3 regions of the Heliomicrobium undosum genome follow, and region 1 is predicted to be linked to each of the others. Evidence: riboswitches for the same ligand, from Rfam matches in the RefSeq annotation. Region 1 holds a riboswitch; each other region holds the start of a gene.
The links. A riboswitch is a leader RNA that binds a small molecule or an ion and turns the genes downstream of it on or off. The one in region 1 is predicted to bind S-adenosylmethionine.

Region 1 (5,401 bases):
CAGATCCGCGTCGGGCAGGGAGGACGGGCCTTTATCGTAACCCAACAGGGCTTTTACCTGGCCCACCCCGATGAGAGCAAGAACCTGAAAGATAAAATCCTCGATGAGCAGGATCCCCAGTTGCAACAGTTTGGAAAACAGGTCGTGGAAGCCAAAGAAGTCGGGCTGGCCCACCTGACGATGAACGGGGTGGCGCAGCATGCCGTTTTTGTGCCGATCGGCAACACGGGGATGAAGCTTGTGGCCGCCATTCCGGAAGCGGAGGTCAATGCGCCGGCGACACGGTTGCTTTGGACGAACCTCTCCATTTTCCTGCTGGCCGTCGCCCTCTTTGCCCTACTGCTGTATCTGCTGATCGAGCGACGCGTGGCCCGTCCGCTGCGACACCTGAAAGAACAGGCGGAGCGCGTCGCCCAGGGCGATTTATCTGTGGTGAAAAACGAAGTTGTTTCTCAAGACGAGTTCGGCCAGTTGGCCCAGTCCTTCACCACAATGACCGTCAACCTGCGCGGCATCGTCAGCCAGGTGCTGGCAGAGTCGAAACAACTGGACGAATCGTCCTGTCACCTGACCGAATCGGCCAACCAGGTGGGTGAGGCGGCGACACAACTCGCCGAAGCCGTCGGAGGGTTGGCGGAAGGCGCCGGCAAGCAGGTGGCGGAGGTCGCCCGTTTTCGCGACCATGTGCAAGCCAGCGAATTGCATGTTCATGAGGGGGAAGCGGCTTCAAACGCCTTGGCCCAGGACGCCCGACAATCGACGGCGGCGGCAACCCAGTGTCACGACACCATCGAAAAAGCGTCCCAGCACCTCCAGGGCGTCAGTCAGTCCGTCGACGCCAGCACGGCGGCGATTCGCCGGCTCAACGGGCTATCCGAGGAGATCGGGGTGATCACCACCTCCATCACCGGCATCGCCGAGCAGACGAATCTGCTCGCCTTGAACGCTGCCATTGAAGCGGCGAGAGCCGGCGAGCATGGGCGTGGCTTTCACATCGTCGCCGATGAAGTGCGCAAGCTGGCCGAGGAATCAGCCCGGGCAGCGACGCAGATCACGAGCCTTGTCAGCAACATGCAGCAGGAGATCTCGGGCATGGTCGATATGATGAACGCCAACGTGACATCGATCGGCGAGCAGGTGGGCCTGATCCGGCAAGGGGCCGCAGCGTTGGAGCAGGTCATCGGGTCGGCCATGCGCACTGAAGGCAGTGTTCGTCAGATGCAGGAAGCCGTCGATATGATCTCTGCCTCCGTGAAAGCGATGAACGCGTCGGCCGGGGTGATCGAAGGGGTGGCCGGCGAGTTTTCGGCCCTTTCGCAACAACTGGCCGCCTCTACGCAGGAGCAGGCGGCTGTGGCCGAGGAGATGGCCGAACGCAGCGGCCAGCTCAGCCAGTCCGCTCAATCGCTCCAAGAAAAAGCCAAACAGTTTCGCATGGACCCCTAGAGCGCCCTTCTCAGGCTAGACACCACCTCCATTCATCCATATTAAATTTTTGATAAAAAGGGATTGTAATAAGTCCCTTTTTTCTTTTTTTCTGGACTTTGTGAAGGGATTGAAGGGGAAAATGTGCAATACTTCCTGTGAAGGGATGACAGAAACGAGGGTCTACTCTACATACTCGCGCCCGCTCACGCGGCGCCAAGATAGGGAGTGTTGTCATGTCGATTGCGGTGAACGTGTTGCTGCGTCTCAAACTGGAAAACCAGCCGGGGATGTTGGCCCAGGTGCTTTCGATTATCGCCGCCCATGAGGGGCACCCGGGATCGATCGACCTGGTGTCGGCCTCGACCACCCACGTGATACGGGAACTGATGGTCCGCCTCCACGACAGCCGCGCCTTTGAGCGTCTGCTGGCGGAACTGCGGGAGACGCCGGGTGTGCAGGTCATCCGCGTGGCCGACCGTGTCTTTCTCCGCCACGTGGGCGGCAAAATCGAGGTACGTTCCCGCTGTCCCGTCGCCAACCGGGAAGACCTCTCCCTGATCTACACTCCCGGCGTCGGCGCTATCTCCGAGTTGATCGCTCGGGAGCCGGACATGGCCTTTCCTCTCACGATGAAGGGTAACGCCATCGCTATCGTCACCGACGGATCCGCCGTCCTCGGCCTGGGCGACCTCGGTCCGGCGGCCGCTTTGCCGGTCATGGAGGGCAAGGCGGTCCTCTTTAAGCGCTTTGCCGGCATCAATGCCGTGCCCATCTGCCTGGACGTCCATGAGCCGCAGGCGATCATCGACGCCGTCCGGGCCATCGCCCCGGCCTTTGGCGGCATCAATTTGGAAGACATCGCTGCGCCGAAGTGCTTCGAGATCGAGCAGCGGCTGTCCGAAATCCTTGACATCCCCGTCTTTCACGACGACCAGCACGGGACGGCCATCGTCACCCTGGCAGGGCTCCTGAACGCACTGAAGGTGGTAGGCAAGGAACTGGCGCAGGCGCGGATCGTCATCGCCGGCGCCGGCGCAGCCGGTATGGCCATCACCGCCATGCTGCTGAAGGCCGGCGCCACAGACCTCATCGTCTGCGACCGCAAAGGGGCGATCTCCCGGGATGAAGGGCCGTCGCAGCCGTCCAAACGATGGATCGCCGAACACACCAACGCAGGCTGTGTCAAGGGACCCCTGAAAAAGGTTGTCGCCGGCGCCGACGTGTTTATCGGTGTCTCCGGTCCCGGTGTCTTAGACCGGGCCGATGTGGAGACCATGGCCGCCCGGCCTGTCATCTTCGCCCTGGCCAATCCCGAACCGGAGATCGAGCCCGAGACGGTCCATGACATCGCCGGCGTCATCGCCACCGGCCGATCCGACTACCCCAACCAGATCAACAACGCCCTGGCCTTCCCCGGCATCTTTCGGGGCGCCCTCGACTGCCACGCCAGGACGATTAGCGACGAGATGTCCTTAGCCGCCGCCTACGCCTTGGCCGGCCTCGTTCCCGAGGAGGAGTTGTCAGCCGAACACATCATCCCCTCCATCTTCCATGAAGAGGTGGCCTCGGTCGTCGCCCGGGCCGTCGTCGAGGTGGCGCGGCGCACCGGCGTGGCAAGGCCGACTCCCCATGGACCGGGGGAGGAGTAGAAAAAACCGATTGACAAGCGAAGCTTGTGCTTGTTATACTCAAGTGCGTGACAACGAAATACGGACTTCTTATCAAGAGATGGCTGAGGGACTGGCCCGATGACGCCCGGCAACCGGTTATGTATAACACGGTGCCAATTCCTGCGGGATGCGACGCATCCCGGGAGATAAGGAGGGGAATAAGCGTGCGCAAAAACCTCTTCTTGTCGAAGAGGTTTTTTGTTTTGTACCATCATTTTTTCGCGTCACCAGCGTTTTTCATGTCAGCGAGTTTTTACACTTCACCGAAACGAGGAGACACCATGATCGAAATCCGCAACCTGAAAAAAGTCTTCCCCGCCGCCGGGGGGCTCTTCACCGCCCTCGACGGGATCAACCTTACCATCCCTGAGGGAAAAATCTACGGCATCATCGGGCCGAGCGGCGCCGGCAAGAGCACCCTCATCCGCACGATCAACATGCTGGAGCGGCCCAGCGAGGGCAGCGTCGTCATCGACGGCGAGGACATCGCCCGATTTGACGATAGCCGCTTGCGCGCGCTTCGCCAGCAGATCGGCATGATCTTTCAGCACTTCAACCTGCTCACCTCCCGCACCGTCGGCGAGAACATCGCCTTCCCCCTGGAGATCGCCGGTATGGACAAAGCGCAGATCCGGGCGCGGGTGAAGGAACTGCTGCCCCTCGTCGGGCTGGAAGACAAGGAAGACACCTATGTGGCCCACCTGAGCGGCGGCCAGAAGCAACGCGTCGGTATCGCCAGGGCGCTGGCCAACCACCCGAAGATCCTGCTCTGTGACGAAGCCACCTCCGCCCTCGATCCCCAGACGACCCAGTCCATCCTGCGACTCATCGCCGACATCAACCGGCGCTTCAACCTGACCGTCGTCCTGATCACCCATGAGATGCAGGTCATCCAGGAGATCTGCGACGAGGTGGCCTTCATCGAAGGCGGCAGGATCATCGAGGCTGGACCAGTGCGCGAGGTCTTTACCAATCCCCGTTCGCCCGTCGTCAAGGAATTCGTCCGGGGCGCCCTCGAGGGGGAGAAGCTCCGCCACCTCCTCGCGGCAGGTACTTTTCAGCGCAGCAACGGCGGTCGCCTCATTCGGATCACCTTTGCAGGGGGCGCGACAGAAGAGCCCCTTCTCGCTTCAGTCATCCGCCGTTTTAGCGTCGACGCCAACATCCTCTTCGGGAACATCGACACCGTCCGCGAGACACCCTTCGGCACGCTGCTGTTGGAGTTGACTGGCGAAGCGGTCAAGGTCGACGAGGCGCTCGCCTATATCCGCTCCCGCGATGTGAAGGTGGAGGTGATCGACCGTGAATGAGACGTACTTGCAGGCCACATGGGAGACCTTTTACATGGTTATCGCGGCGACCGGCCTTTCGACGCTCCTCGGCATCCCCTTGGGCATCCTCCTGGTCGTGACGGAGAAAGCCGGCGTCCTGCCCAACCGGCTCGTCAACAGCTTCCTCGCCATCGCCGTCAACATCTTCCGCTCCATCCCCTTTATCATCCTGCTGGTGGCCATCCTGCCCCTGACCAAGCTGCTCGTGGGCAGCCGCATCGGCACCCAGGCCGCCATCGTCCCCCTCACCGTCGCCGCCATCCCCTTCGTGGCCCGCATCATCGAGGCCTCCCTCAAAGAGGTCGACAAGGGCATCATCGAGGCGGCTAGGGCCATGGGGGCGACACCAGGACAGATCATCAGCAAGGTGCTCCTGCCGGAAGCGTTGCCCGGCCTGCTGCTGGGGATCATCATCACCTTTGTGACCTTGATCGGCTACTCGGCCATGGCCGGCGCTGTGGGAGGAGGTGGTTTGGGCGATCTGGCGATCCGAGAAGGCTACATGCGCAACAACAGCGATGTGACCTGGGTGACGGTCGTGGTACTGGTGGCCATGGTGCAGGTCTTCCAGAGCCTCGGCGACTGGCTCACCGGGCGGATCCGCAAGCGCCGCGGGCTGGTGTGAAAAGCTGACAAAATAGCGTTCGCCTTTCTGCGGCGAGAAAGGGGCGAGCGAAGGCTCCAGGAAAAGCACCTTAAGGAAGCAGAGGAACACAGAGAACACAGCTAATGTGCAAGAAGAACACCTTAGAAAACTGTAACGCAGAAAAGACCTTAAACGCAGAAAAGTATCGGGCGCTTAGATGCCCCGGAAACACAGGTTGCAGGAAATACAGACACAGAGAAACTCACCAACACCACAGCAAAAAACAGACAAGGAGAATCACAATTATGTTCAACCAACTGTTGCAGAAAAAAGTCACCCGCCTCATTGGCGGCCTCCTGGTGCTATCCGTAGCCGCCCTCGGCGCA
Region 2 (5,401 bases), on a different contig from region 1:
GCAATGGCAGCGCTTCCGCCTCACTGCAGGCGAAGACCTGAACGAGGGCGAAGACCAACAGGCAGGATCGGACCGAACGTTTCAAAGAACCACCTCCGCCAATAATGGGTCAACCGAAGAAGACCAAAAAGAAAAAATGGAAAAAATATCCTACTATACCTATTTATTCAAATTAAACTGAAAATAGAAGGGCTAGTTCCCAAAAGAATAGAAGGGCGAAAACAAAAAAAGAGCCGGGCCTTTATCCCGACTCATAAGTCTCCTTGTCCGCGTGAAGCGGACAGATGATGATGCTCATCCTTATTAACGCGATTAGCGTTATGAGCGAATGCTTTTGTTTTTACCGTTTTTCCAGTTCGAAGTTGACCTTGTTCCCGTCACTGGTGACCACAACAGTGCCGTTTTTATCTGCCCGGAAGACCTCCACGCTGGCTTTGGCCAGTTTGTCGAGGGTTTTTTTGTGGGGATGGCCGTAGTCGTTGCCGTCGCCCACCGGAATGAAGGCGTATTTCGGCGATACCGCCTTCAGGAAGGGGCTTGTGGTGGAACTGGTGCTGCCGTGGTGCCCCACCTTCAGCACATCTGCTTTCAGATCATATCCCTGGGCCAGCATTTCACCTTCCGATTTTGCCTCGGCGTCGCCGGTCAGCAGGAAGGAGGTCTTGCCGTAGTTGACCTTGAGGACAGCGCTGTAATCGTTCATCTCTTCATAACCGGTCCCGTTCGGCGCGAGGAAGACGCCGTCCATATCGGGCACATCCAGTTTCACGCCGCCTTTCGCTTCCACCCGTTTGGCGCCGCTCGCCTTTACGGCGTTTAAAAAATACTCAAAGGTTTTCGTGGTTGTCGTCGCCTTGGGCATGTACACCTGGCCGACAGGGTAGCTTTTGAGGACTTTATCAAGTCCCCCGATGTGATCCTCATGGGGGTGGGTGGCCACGACGGCGGCCAGTTCTTTGACCCCTTGGCGCTTCAGGTAATCGACAACCAGCCGGCCGTCATCTACATTGCCGCCGTCAACAAGGACGAAACGCCCGCCGGGGGATTGGAGCAGGATGGAATCCGCCTGTCCCACATCAATGAAATGAACGCGCAATACGTCCTGGGCAGCCCTTTGGGGTGAGGCTGCCTGTGTCGTCGTTGTGGATGGCGATCCTCCCGAGCCGGGAGCTTTTGCGCTAGGCGACGGTTTGGAGCAGCCCGTCAGCGCCAAGGCGAGGACCAGCAGGCACAGAAAAAGCGGTTTCAACCAGCGATTGCGCAACAGAAGGCCTCCTTCTTTTTCATGGAATCTTAATGTCGATCCGACAACGATGATGTATTCCACGGGGACAAGCCATTCCCTCCATCGGAGTGGAAGATAAATAGAAGCTTGGTCGAGGCAAGCTGCCCGACCGGTAGTGGGTGATAACATAGTCAGTAAATTTTCTGTTACCTTTCATTTTTTCAATTGACGGCAACCGCTGTCACGGGTACAATAAACTCCAAGCGCTTGCCCATTATGGAGCCGGCCGAAAATTGAAGACACTCATCCAGAGAGGTGGAGGGAAAGGGCCCGATGAAACCCGGCAACCCGTCGCAAACAGTGGGAACTGATGCGACATGGTGCCAATTCCTTCAGGACGGACTCGTCCTGGCAGATGAGGCGGATAGAAGTATACCCCCTGCGTCTGCGCAGGGGGTTTTTGCATCCCGCCCGTACCCCCTTGAAGGGTGTTATAACGTTATGAAAGACGAGAAGGGAGCACAGCCATGACAGAGAAAAAATGGCGCTTTGACACGATCGCCCTGCACGAAGGCCATGTGCCCGACCAGGACACCCTTTCCCGGGCGGTTCCGATCTATCAGACCACTTCCTATGTGTTTCGTGATGTGGAGCATGCCGCCAACCTCTTTGCCCTGAAAGAGCCCGGTCACATCTACACCCGCATCGACAACCCGACGACTGACGTGCTGGAAAAACGGCTTGCCGCCCTCGATGGCGGCGTCGGCGCATTGGCCCTCTCCTCGGGCCAGTCGGCCATCACCCTGTCCATCCTGAACATATGCTCTGCCGGTGACGAGATCGTCGCTGCCACCAGCCTCTACGGCGGCACCTACAACCTCTTCACCCATACGCTGCCTCGTCTCGGTGTCAAGATCCGCTTTGTCGATCCCTCGAACACCGACAATTTTCGGGCTGCCATCAACGAAAAGACGAAGGCCATCTACGGCGAGATCATCGGCAACCCCAAGTGTGACGTGCTCGACATCGAGGCTGTCGCCGCTGTGGCCCATGAAGCCGGCATCCCCCTAATCGTTGACAACACCTTCGGCACGCCCGCCCTCTGCCGGCCCATTGACTTCGGCGCCGACATCGTCGTCTACTCGGCCACCAAGTTCATCGGCGGTCACGGCACCTCCATCGGCGGTGTCATCGTCGATTCGGGCAAGTTTGACTGGGCTCAGAACGACAAGTTCCCCGGGTTCATCAACCCCGACCCGAGCTACCACGGCGTCGTCTACGCCAAGGACATCGGCCCGGCGGCCTTCGTCGTCAAAGCGCGTCTGCAACTCCTGCGCGATATGGGCAACTGTATCAGCCCTTTCAACTCCTTCTTGTTGCTCCACGGTGTGGAGACCCTCTCCCTGCGGATGGATCGCCATGTGAGCAACACTCGCCACATCGTCGACTTCCTGCGGAACCACCCGCTGGTCAGTTGGGTTTCCTACCCCGAGTGCAGCGACCACGCCTCCTGCGATCTGGCGAAAAAATACCTGCCCAAGGGCGCCGGCGCCATCCTCACCTTCGGCATCAAAGGCGGCGTCGAAGGGGGGCGTCGTTTCATCGACAGCCTGCAGATCTTCTCCCACCTGGCCAACGTGGGCGACGCCAAGTCCCTCGTCATCCACCCGGCGTCGACGACCCACAGCCAACTCTCCGAGGAGGCTTTGCGCGCCGCCGGCGTCAGCCCCGATCTGGTGCGCCTCTCCATCGGTCTGGAAGACCCGGACGATTTGATAGAAGACCTTGATCAGGCGCTGCGGGCCGCCGAAGGCCGGGCGTAAGAAGGCGGGATCCGAATGAGCACTGGGGCCGTTGCCAACTGGGGGTTGATGGGAAGCCGCGAACGGATCGTCCAACCCCAAACGTTTACCTTCGCCGAGGGGTCCGACGCCTTTGTGCTGGAATCGGGCAGCCGGCTCGGCCCCATCACGGTGGCCTATGAGACCTATGGCGTCCTGAACCGGGAACGCTCCAACGCCATCCTGATCGCCCACGCATTGACGGGGGATCATCACGCCGCCGGCAAGAACCACCCGGCCGAAAAGGCGCCGGGCTGGTGGGACGACCTGATCGGCCCGGGCAAGCCCTTTGACACGAACCGCTTTTTCATCATCTGTTCCAACGTCCTCGGCGGCTGCCGGGGAACGACGGGGCCGGCCAGCATCAACCCGGAGACGGGACGTCCCTATGGGATGGACTTTCCTGTCTACACCATCCGCGACATGGTGCGGGTGCAGAAGGCGCTCATCGATCACCTGGGCATCGAACGGCTGTTGCTCGTGGCTGGCGGTTCCATGGGCGGCATGCAGGTCCTCGAATGGGGCGTCACCTACCCGGACATGATGGACGGCCTGCTGCCCATCGCCACGGCCGGCCGCATGACGGCCATGGGCATCGCCTTCAACGAGATCATGCGCCGCACGATCATGCTCGATCCCGCCTGGAACGGCGGTGACTACGCGCCCGGAAAAGGGCCGGCCCAGGGCCTCGCCATCGCCCGGATGCTCGGCATGGTCACCTACCGCAGCGACGAACTCTTCACCGCCCGGTTCGGACGACGGATGACGAACAACCAGCCGAAGGCATACTTTGATTTTGACAACCGCTTCGAGATCGAGAGCTACCTGCACTACCAGGGCGACAAACTGGTCCAACGTTTTGACGCCAACACCTACATGTACCTCTGCAAGGCCATGGACTTGCTTGATGTAGGCCGCGGCCGCGGCGGCTACGAGAAGGCACTCGCCTCCATCGCCGCCCGGACGCTTTTCATCGGCGTTGATTCCGACTGGATCTACCCGCCCGTCTATATGATCGAGATGGCCGAGATCATGAAAAAAGCCGGCTGTGACGCCGGCTACTGGGAACTGAAAAGCCCCCACGGTCACGACGCCTTCTTGGTCGAGTTTGAACGGATGCGCCCCGTTGTGGCGTCCTTTGTCAATGGGATCGCCGATATGAGGCAGGTGTAGCGGAGGCGGGTCTCAACGGGCGGCATGAAATGCGGTTCGCTTATTCAGATATTCAGGGCGTTATGCCGGCGCAATCCAAGGGGAGCCCCGTCGATAGAAACCAAACCATGCAGCAATCGAAGCAGAACATCAGCAAGAAGGGGCGCCGGGGCGCCCCTTTTCCTATGGGAAGGGAGGAAACGGTCATGAAAGTGAACACCCTGCTCCCGCTCTTCAACATGGTCTTTTTTTTCGCCTGGGGCTTCGCTCTTAAAAAGGGACAGACGGTGGAATGGCTGGCCGGTTACGATGAGGCGAAGGACAAGGAGGGCCTCGTCCGTTGGGTGGCAAACCAATTTATCGCTATCGGCGCCGTTTCGCTGCTGCTGATCCTGGCAGGGCCGGTGATTCCCGAACGTTTTGCCTATGTCTATTTCTTCGGGTATCTCCTGGTGCTGGCGCTCTGGTTGAGCCGTGTTTCTGATGTTGCGCGGAAGTATTAGTGGGGGAACGTTGCACATCAATTGAATAAAACATAAAAAACATTTGAACATGCGAAGGATTTTTCTGCCTCATTCGCGAATAGGAAGACCGTTTCAGACCAGGATTCCCTGCGGAACCCTGGCTTTTTCTACACCCTTTTCGGGAGTAAGTGGAACGGATCGCGAATCGAGGAGTGACGTACTTGTCCGAATTGTTGCAAATCACGATTGGGGACCTGCTGGATCAGACAGCGGCCCGCTATCCCGAAAAGGAAGCTCTGGTCTACACTGACGACCGCAATCTACGCTTGACCTACACCCAGTTCCGCGAGAAGGCGGACGAGGTGGCTAAGGGACTGATGGCCTTAGGCGTCCAAAAAGGGGAACATATCGCTCTCTGGGCGACCAACTATCCCGAATGGATCTACACCCAGTTCGGCAGCGCCAAGATGGGCGCTGTCCTGGTGACGGTGAACACGAACTACCGCTCCTTTGAACTGGAGTACCTGCTGCGCCAGTCGGACGCCACTACCCTGATCCTGATCGACGGGTTCCGAGACAACAACTTCGTGGAGATCGTCAACGAACTCTGTCCGGGGCTGCGCGATTCCGAGCCGGGCCGGCTCAACGTCCGTTGGCTGCCCAAACTGAAAAACGTCATCTTTATCGGCCGCGATCCCCAGGCGAAGCATCCCGGCATG
Region 3 (5,401 bases), on a different contig from region 1:
GGCCTCTTCATTGCGGACCTTGTAAATCTCGTCGGCAACCTCCAGATCCAAGACCGGGGGAACGAAGCCGGGTCCGATGCCTTGAATCTTGTGGGGTCCCGGTTGACCGCCGGACAGCACGGGCGAATCAAAGGGCTCGACGGCGATGACCTGGAGCCCGGGTTTACGCGCCTTCAGCGTTTCTCCCACGCCAGTGATGGTGCCGCCGGTGCCGACGCCCCCGACAAGGATATCCACCTTGCCGTCCGTATCGGCCCAGATCTCCTCGGCGGTCGTTGCCCGGTGGATTTTCGGGTTGGCGGGGTTGATGAACTGCTGGGGAATGAAGGCGTTGGGGATCTGGGCAGCCAGTTCCTCTGCCCGGCGCACAGCGCCTTTCATCCCTTCCGTTCCAGGGGTCAGCACCAGTTCAGCGCCGTAGGCTTTTAGCAGGTTCCGGCGCTCAATGCTGAAGGTCTCCGGCATAGTCAGAATGACCCGATAGCCGAGGGCAGCCGCCACAAAGGCGAGGGCAATGCCGGTGTTGCCGCTGGTCGGCTCGATGATCACGGAGTCTTTATGGAGCAACCCTTTTTCTTCGGCGTCTTTGATCATCGCGTAGCCGATACGGTCTTTCACGCTGCCGCCGGGATTGAAGTACTCCAGCTTGGCGACCACGTCCGCTTCCAGCCCTTCGGTCACGCGGTTCAGCCGAACAAGCGGCGTTTTGCCGATCAGGTCAGTGATATTGTTGGCAATTTTGGCCATGGAAAACATCCTCCTTCATTTTTCCGTGTCGTTCATACACATCGCTAGTGGTATATCGGCGCGACCTCGCACCGCTTAGCAAAACACCTGTGAAGGATACACCTATATATCCGTAGGTTTTTTGAAAGTCCCTACATCCGTTGCCCCGGTCGTCATGAACTGCTTGGCTGCAGCGGACGGGGAAATCGTTGATACAGTCCATGCCACTCCCCCTTATCTAGACAAAAAGAGGCCAAGGGTTTCGATCCCTGTCTTGGATCGAAGCGCCTCGGCCTCCGGTCTATCCGGTCAGCGTTGGTTAATTCCGAGTTTTTCGATTTACATTTATGATATTAAAGGCTGTCGGGTTATCTGTCAATCACCATTTTCGTACGCAGATGAGAATTTTTCAGGCCAAGGCCTGCTCCAGATCATTGATTAAATCGTGGACATTTTCAATCCCGACGGACAACCGCAACAGGCGGTCGTTAACGCCGCAGCGCCGGCGGATATCCTCGGGGATATCGCCGTGGGTCTGGCGTGCCGGGAAGGTGAGCAGCGATTCAACGCCGCCCAGGCTTTCGGCAAAAGAGATCATTTTGATCCGCGACAGCGTCTCCGGGACTTTTCCGGCATCGCGAAGGGTAAAGGATATCATCGCCCCAGGCCCGCCGGCCTGCTGAAAATGAACCTCTCTGCCTGGGTGATTATCGAGGCCGATATAATACACCTGTTCCACAGCGGGATGGGATGACATCCAGCGGGCGATGGCGCTCGCGTTTTCCTGCGCCCGGTCCAGTCGTATTCCCAAGGTCTTCATGCCGCGCACAAGCAGCCATGAATCAAAAGGGCCGAGGATGGCGCCGGTGGCGTTTTGATAGAAAGCCAGCTTTTCACCAAGTTCTTCTGTGGCGGCTACGGCCAGACCGGCCACCACATCGTTATGTCCACCCAGATACTTCGTGCCACTGTGAACGACGATATCGGCGCCAAACTCGATGGGCCGCTGCAAGTAGGGGCTCATAAAGGTGTTGTCGACGATCAACAATAATTCGTGTTCGTCGCAAATCCGCCGGATTTGCCGGAGATCGGTGACTTTCATCGTCGGGTTGGTGGGGGTTTCAACCAATATCGCCTTCGTCCGGGCCGTAATCGCTTTGCTCACCTGTTCCGGATCACTCGTATCCACATAGTTCGCCGTAAACCCCCAGGGACGAAAAACCTGGTCTAGGAGCCGGTAGGTCCCCCCGTAGAGGTCTTCACAGAGAATGAAATGATCTCCGGATCTAAAGAGTGACATAACGGCGGTGATCGCCGCCAGGCCAGATGCAAAGGCCAGTCCGCGTCGCCCGCCCTCCAGTTTGGCGATCAGCTCTTCGAGAACCTGACGGGTGGGGTTCCCCGAGCGGCTGTAATCAAAGCCGGTGCTTTCGCCCAAAGCCGGATGACGGAAGGTGGCCGACTGGTAGATGGGGAAACTAACGGCGCCTGTGCCTGCGTCTTTGCCGTTGCCCCCCTGGGCCAACAGTGAATCGATGCGCATATGCGAAACCTCTCCTTTTCGTGATTGATTCTTCATCTGTGCGCTATTTATCTGCCCAAACAAAAACGGTCTTCTCTGAAAGAGAAGACCGTCATAAAGACAGGGCAAGTCTTATCTTTCAGGGTTTCCCCTGCAGGAATTGGCACCATGCAGGCATGCCTGCTGGTTGCCGGGCTTCATCGGGCCAGTCCCTCCACCAACTCTTGATAAGAGCGTCTTATTCGATTTTTCCGGCGTCAACCGGATTGACTATACATTACCGGGAATCACAGTCAGACGTCAAGAGTTTTTTTCGCTGATTAGACAAATACTTTTCTTTGCGAAAAACCTCCCTTTCCTTGACAGGATTCCCCACCCCTTCTATCATGGAGTCTAGTAAAAAAATAAGATATTCCGACTTAGATAGTCGGTTTTTTGCAGTAAGGAGTGTGTTTTCTATGGAACGGATTGCCCAGGATGTGACCGCATTGATTGGAAATACGCCGATGGTTCGACTGCGCCGGATTCTTGGATCGGCAACTGCCGGCGATGCTGTTGCGCGCGGCGGCGCTAACGGCGGTGACGGGAAATCCGTCGCTGACAGCGGCGCTGTGACGGAGATCATCGCCAAGTTGGAGTACTTCAACCCCGGCGGCAGCGTGAAGGATCGCATCGGCCTCAACATGATCAAGGACGCCGAAGAACGGGGCTTGTTGCGACCTGGTGCTGTCATCGTCGAACCGACAAGCGGCAACACCGGCGTTGCCCTGGCCATGGTGGCCGCCGTCCGCGGCTACCGGCTGATCCTGACCATGCCGGAGACGATGAGCGTCGAGCGCCGCAATCTTCTAAAGGCCTTTGGCGCCGAATTGGTGCTCACCCCCGGCGCCGAGGGGATGCGCGGCGCTGTGCAAAAGGCGGAGCAGATCGTGAAGGAGACCCCTGGCGCGATCATGCCCCAGCAGTTCGCCAACCCCGCCAATCCCGCCATCCACCAGGTGACCACCGGCGAGGAGATCTGGCGAGACACAGACGGCAGGGTGGACATCTTCGTCGCCGGCGTCGGCACCGGCGGCACCATCACGGGAACGGCCAAAACACTGAAACAGCGAAACCCCAACCTCCAGGTCATCGCTGTCGAGCCGGCGGGGTCTCCCGTCCTTTCCGGCGGCAAACCGGGCCCCCACGGGATCCAGGGCATCGGCGCCGGCTTCATCCCGGATGTCTATGACAGCGGTCTCATCGATGAAATCCTCCCTGTCGCTGACGCCGACGCCCTCGCAACCAGCCGCCGCCTGGCCCGGGAGGAGGGGCTGCTCGTGGGCATCTCCGCCGGCGCCGCCGCCTTCGCCGCCATCGAGGCGGCCAAGCGACCGGAAAACCGGGGCAAGCGCATCGTCGTCCTCCTGCCCGATACGGGGGAACGCTATCTGAGCACAAGCCTGTTTTCTGAAGGGTAAAATCGCCCTTTCCCGTTGACTTTAGGCCATGGCTCCCCTATTGTAGGAGAGGAATGTTAGGGTTGGGGGAGTTGCCATGGAAAACCTGTATATCGTCGCCGTCATTCTCGGAATCGTGGAAGGCCTCACAGAGTTCATTCCCGTGTCTTCAACAGGGCACATGATCCTCGTCGGCAGCCTCCTTGGCTTTGAGGGGGATAAAGCGGCCACCTTCGAGGTCTTCATCCAGTTGGGCGCCATCCTGGCGGTCCTCGTCCTCTACCGGGACCGTTTCTTAAACCTGATCTTAAACCTCTTTGCTGACGGCATCCGTTTCGATGACCGGGGCTTTACCATCTGGCATGTGGCCATCGCCATGGCGCCGGCTTGCATCCTCGGTTTCTTCTTTCACAAATCGATCAAGGGGCTTTTCTCCGATCAATCCGTCGTCATCGGTCTCGTCCTGGGCGGCCTTTTGATGCTGGCGGCTACCTGGTGGCGTGGTCCCCGTCGCCCGGTTGACGATCTCGAACGGATCAACTACCGCCAGGCGCTCTTCGTCGGACTTGCTCAGTGCCTCTCCCTCTGGCCCGGTTTTTCCCGGTCCGGCGCCACCATTTCCGGCGGCATGCTGGCTGGCATGACCTCGGCCGTAGCCGCCGAGTTTTCCTTCATCGTCGCCGTGCCGATGATGACCGTCGCCACGGGCTATGACATGTTGAAGTCTTACCAGTTCCTCGATGCGTCCGACCTGCCCTTTTTTGCCCTCGGCTTCGTCGTTTCCTTCGTCGTCGCCTGGGCGGCCATCGTCTGGTTCTTAAAGCTGCTGCAGCGGATCGGTTTGGCGCCGTTCGCCTACTACCGCTTCCTCGTGGCGTTGCTCTACAGCGTTTTGGTGATCCTGTAAAACCGAGGCTGCTTCACTGTTACATAGGGTGTGAAAACGGAAAAAGGGCGTGGCCGCTGCCTCAGCGACCAGCCCTTTTTTTGTTGCCCTTCGCTAGTAATCCTTTGAAATCTCGGGTATCGTGTCGATCTCCTGGAGCCCGCTGATGCCGTCAATCTCTTGAATCTCATCAACAGCCTCAGGGTCCCCCTGGGAGTTTTGCAACCCTCTTTTTTCGTCACCCTTTGCAGGGGTTTGCCCGGTATTCCCGGCTAGTGACTTTGGATGAAGCGGCATGGCCTCCAACCTCCTTTGTCTTCAGGGGTTAGTATCACCTTCCGCGAGCTTCCTATCACCATCAGGATGGTTTGCTTAGAGAATAGATAACAAGGATCTTCTTCGGGCAGCGCGGCCCGGTTTCATAACGGGATCACTTCGCTTTACTGATCAACCGGTTCAACCGGCCGAGAACCTCCTCAGAGCTTTTCTCCAACTCAGCGAGCATCTGCTGGGCCACATCGTGTTGACCGGCGCGGAAAGCGTCAGCCGCTTTCATGGCAAATTCATGGACACGGGCGTGGGGACCGTCGAGGGAGACAAAGTCGGGGTCTTGCTTAAAGGGGTTGTCGGCGCCGAAGTACCATTTGCCCAGGCGGCAGTGGTGGTGAGAGGTCACTTCCTCGGGGTTGACCTGTTCATAGCCTTTGAGCATGTTCTGGATGCGGATCTTCCAGAGCAGGTGGTCAGACTTGGCCTTCTCCAGGAGTTCAGCGGCGCTCATGACGGCGCGAACGTCGGGCAATCGAAACTTCTGCACCGAACCGGCCA

Region 2: linked by a shared signal. The riboswitch ahead of GTO91_RS14470 (homocysteine synthase) and the one ahead of GTO91_RS11455 (methionine ABC transporter ATP-binding protein) in region 1 are both predicted to bind S-adenosylmethionine.
Region 3: linked by a shared signal. The riboswitch ahead of GTO91_RS09480 (trans-sulfuration enzyme family protein) and the one ahead of GTO91_RS11455 (methionine ABC transporter ATP-binding protein) in region 1 are both predicted to bind S-adenosylmethionine.

What each region holds. Positions count from the first base shown of each region.
Region 1 is NZ_WXEY01000012.1:8,988-14,388, forward strand. Features, by position in the region: gene GTO91_RS11445 (methyl-accepting chemotaxis protein) at 1-1,446, shown strand, start outside; gene GTO91_RS11450 (NAD-dependent malic enzyme) at 1,662-3,077, shown strand; SAM riboswitch class I at 3,144-3,251, shown strand; gene GTO91_RS11455 (methionine ABC transporter ATP-binding protein) at 3,380-4,408, shown strand; gene GTO91_RS11460 (methionine ABC transporter permease) at 4,401-5,054, shown strand; gene GTO91_RS11465 (MetQ/NlpA family ABC transporter substrate-binding protein) at 5,321-5,401, shown strand, end outside.
Region 2 is NZ_WXEY01000021.1:40,844-46,244, reverse strand. Features, by position in the region: gene GTO91_RS14480 (VanW family protein) at 1-85, opposite strand, end outside; gene GTO91_RS14475 (ComEC/Rec2 family competence protein) at 341-1,249, opposite strand; SAM riboswitch class I at 1,526-1,647, shown strand; gene GTO91_RS14470 (homocysteine synthase) at 1,753-3,048, shown strand; gene metX (homoserine O-acetyltransferase MetX) at 3,064-4,239, shown strand; gene GTO91_RS14460 (DUF3784 domain-containing protein) at 4,425-4,721, shown strand; gene GTO91_RS14455 (AMP-binding protein) at 4,904-5,401, shown strand, end outside.
Region 3 is NZ_WXEY01000008.1:81,673-87,073, forward strand. Features, by position in the region: gene cysK (cysteine synthase A) at 1-747, opposite strand, end outside; gene GTO91_RS09480 (trans-sulfuration enzyme family protein) at 1,136-2,269, opposite strand; SAM riboswitch class I at 2,378-2,482, opposite strand; gene cysK (cysteine synthase A) at 2,707-3,708, shown strand; gene GTO91_RS09490 (undecaprenyl-diphosphate phosphatase) at 3,785-4,594, shown strand; gene GTO91_RS09495 (hypothetical protein) at 4,688-4,870, opposite strand; gene GTO91_RS09500 (methyl-accepting chemotaxis protein) at 5,004-5,401, opposite strand, start outside.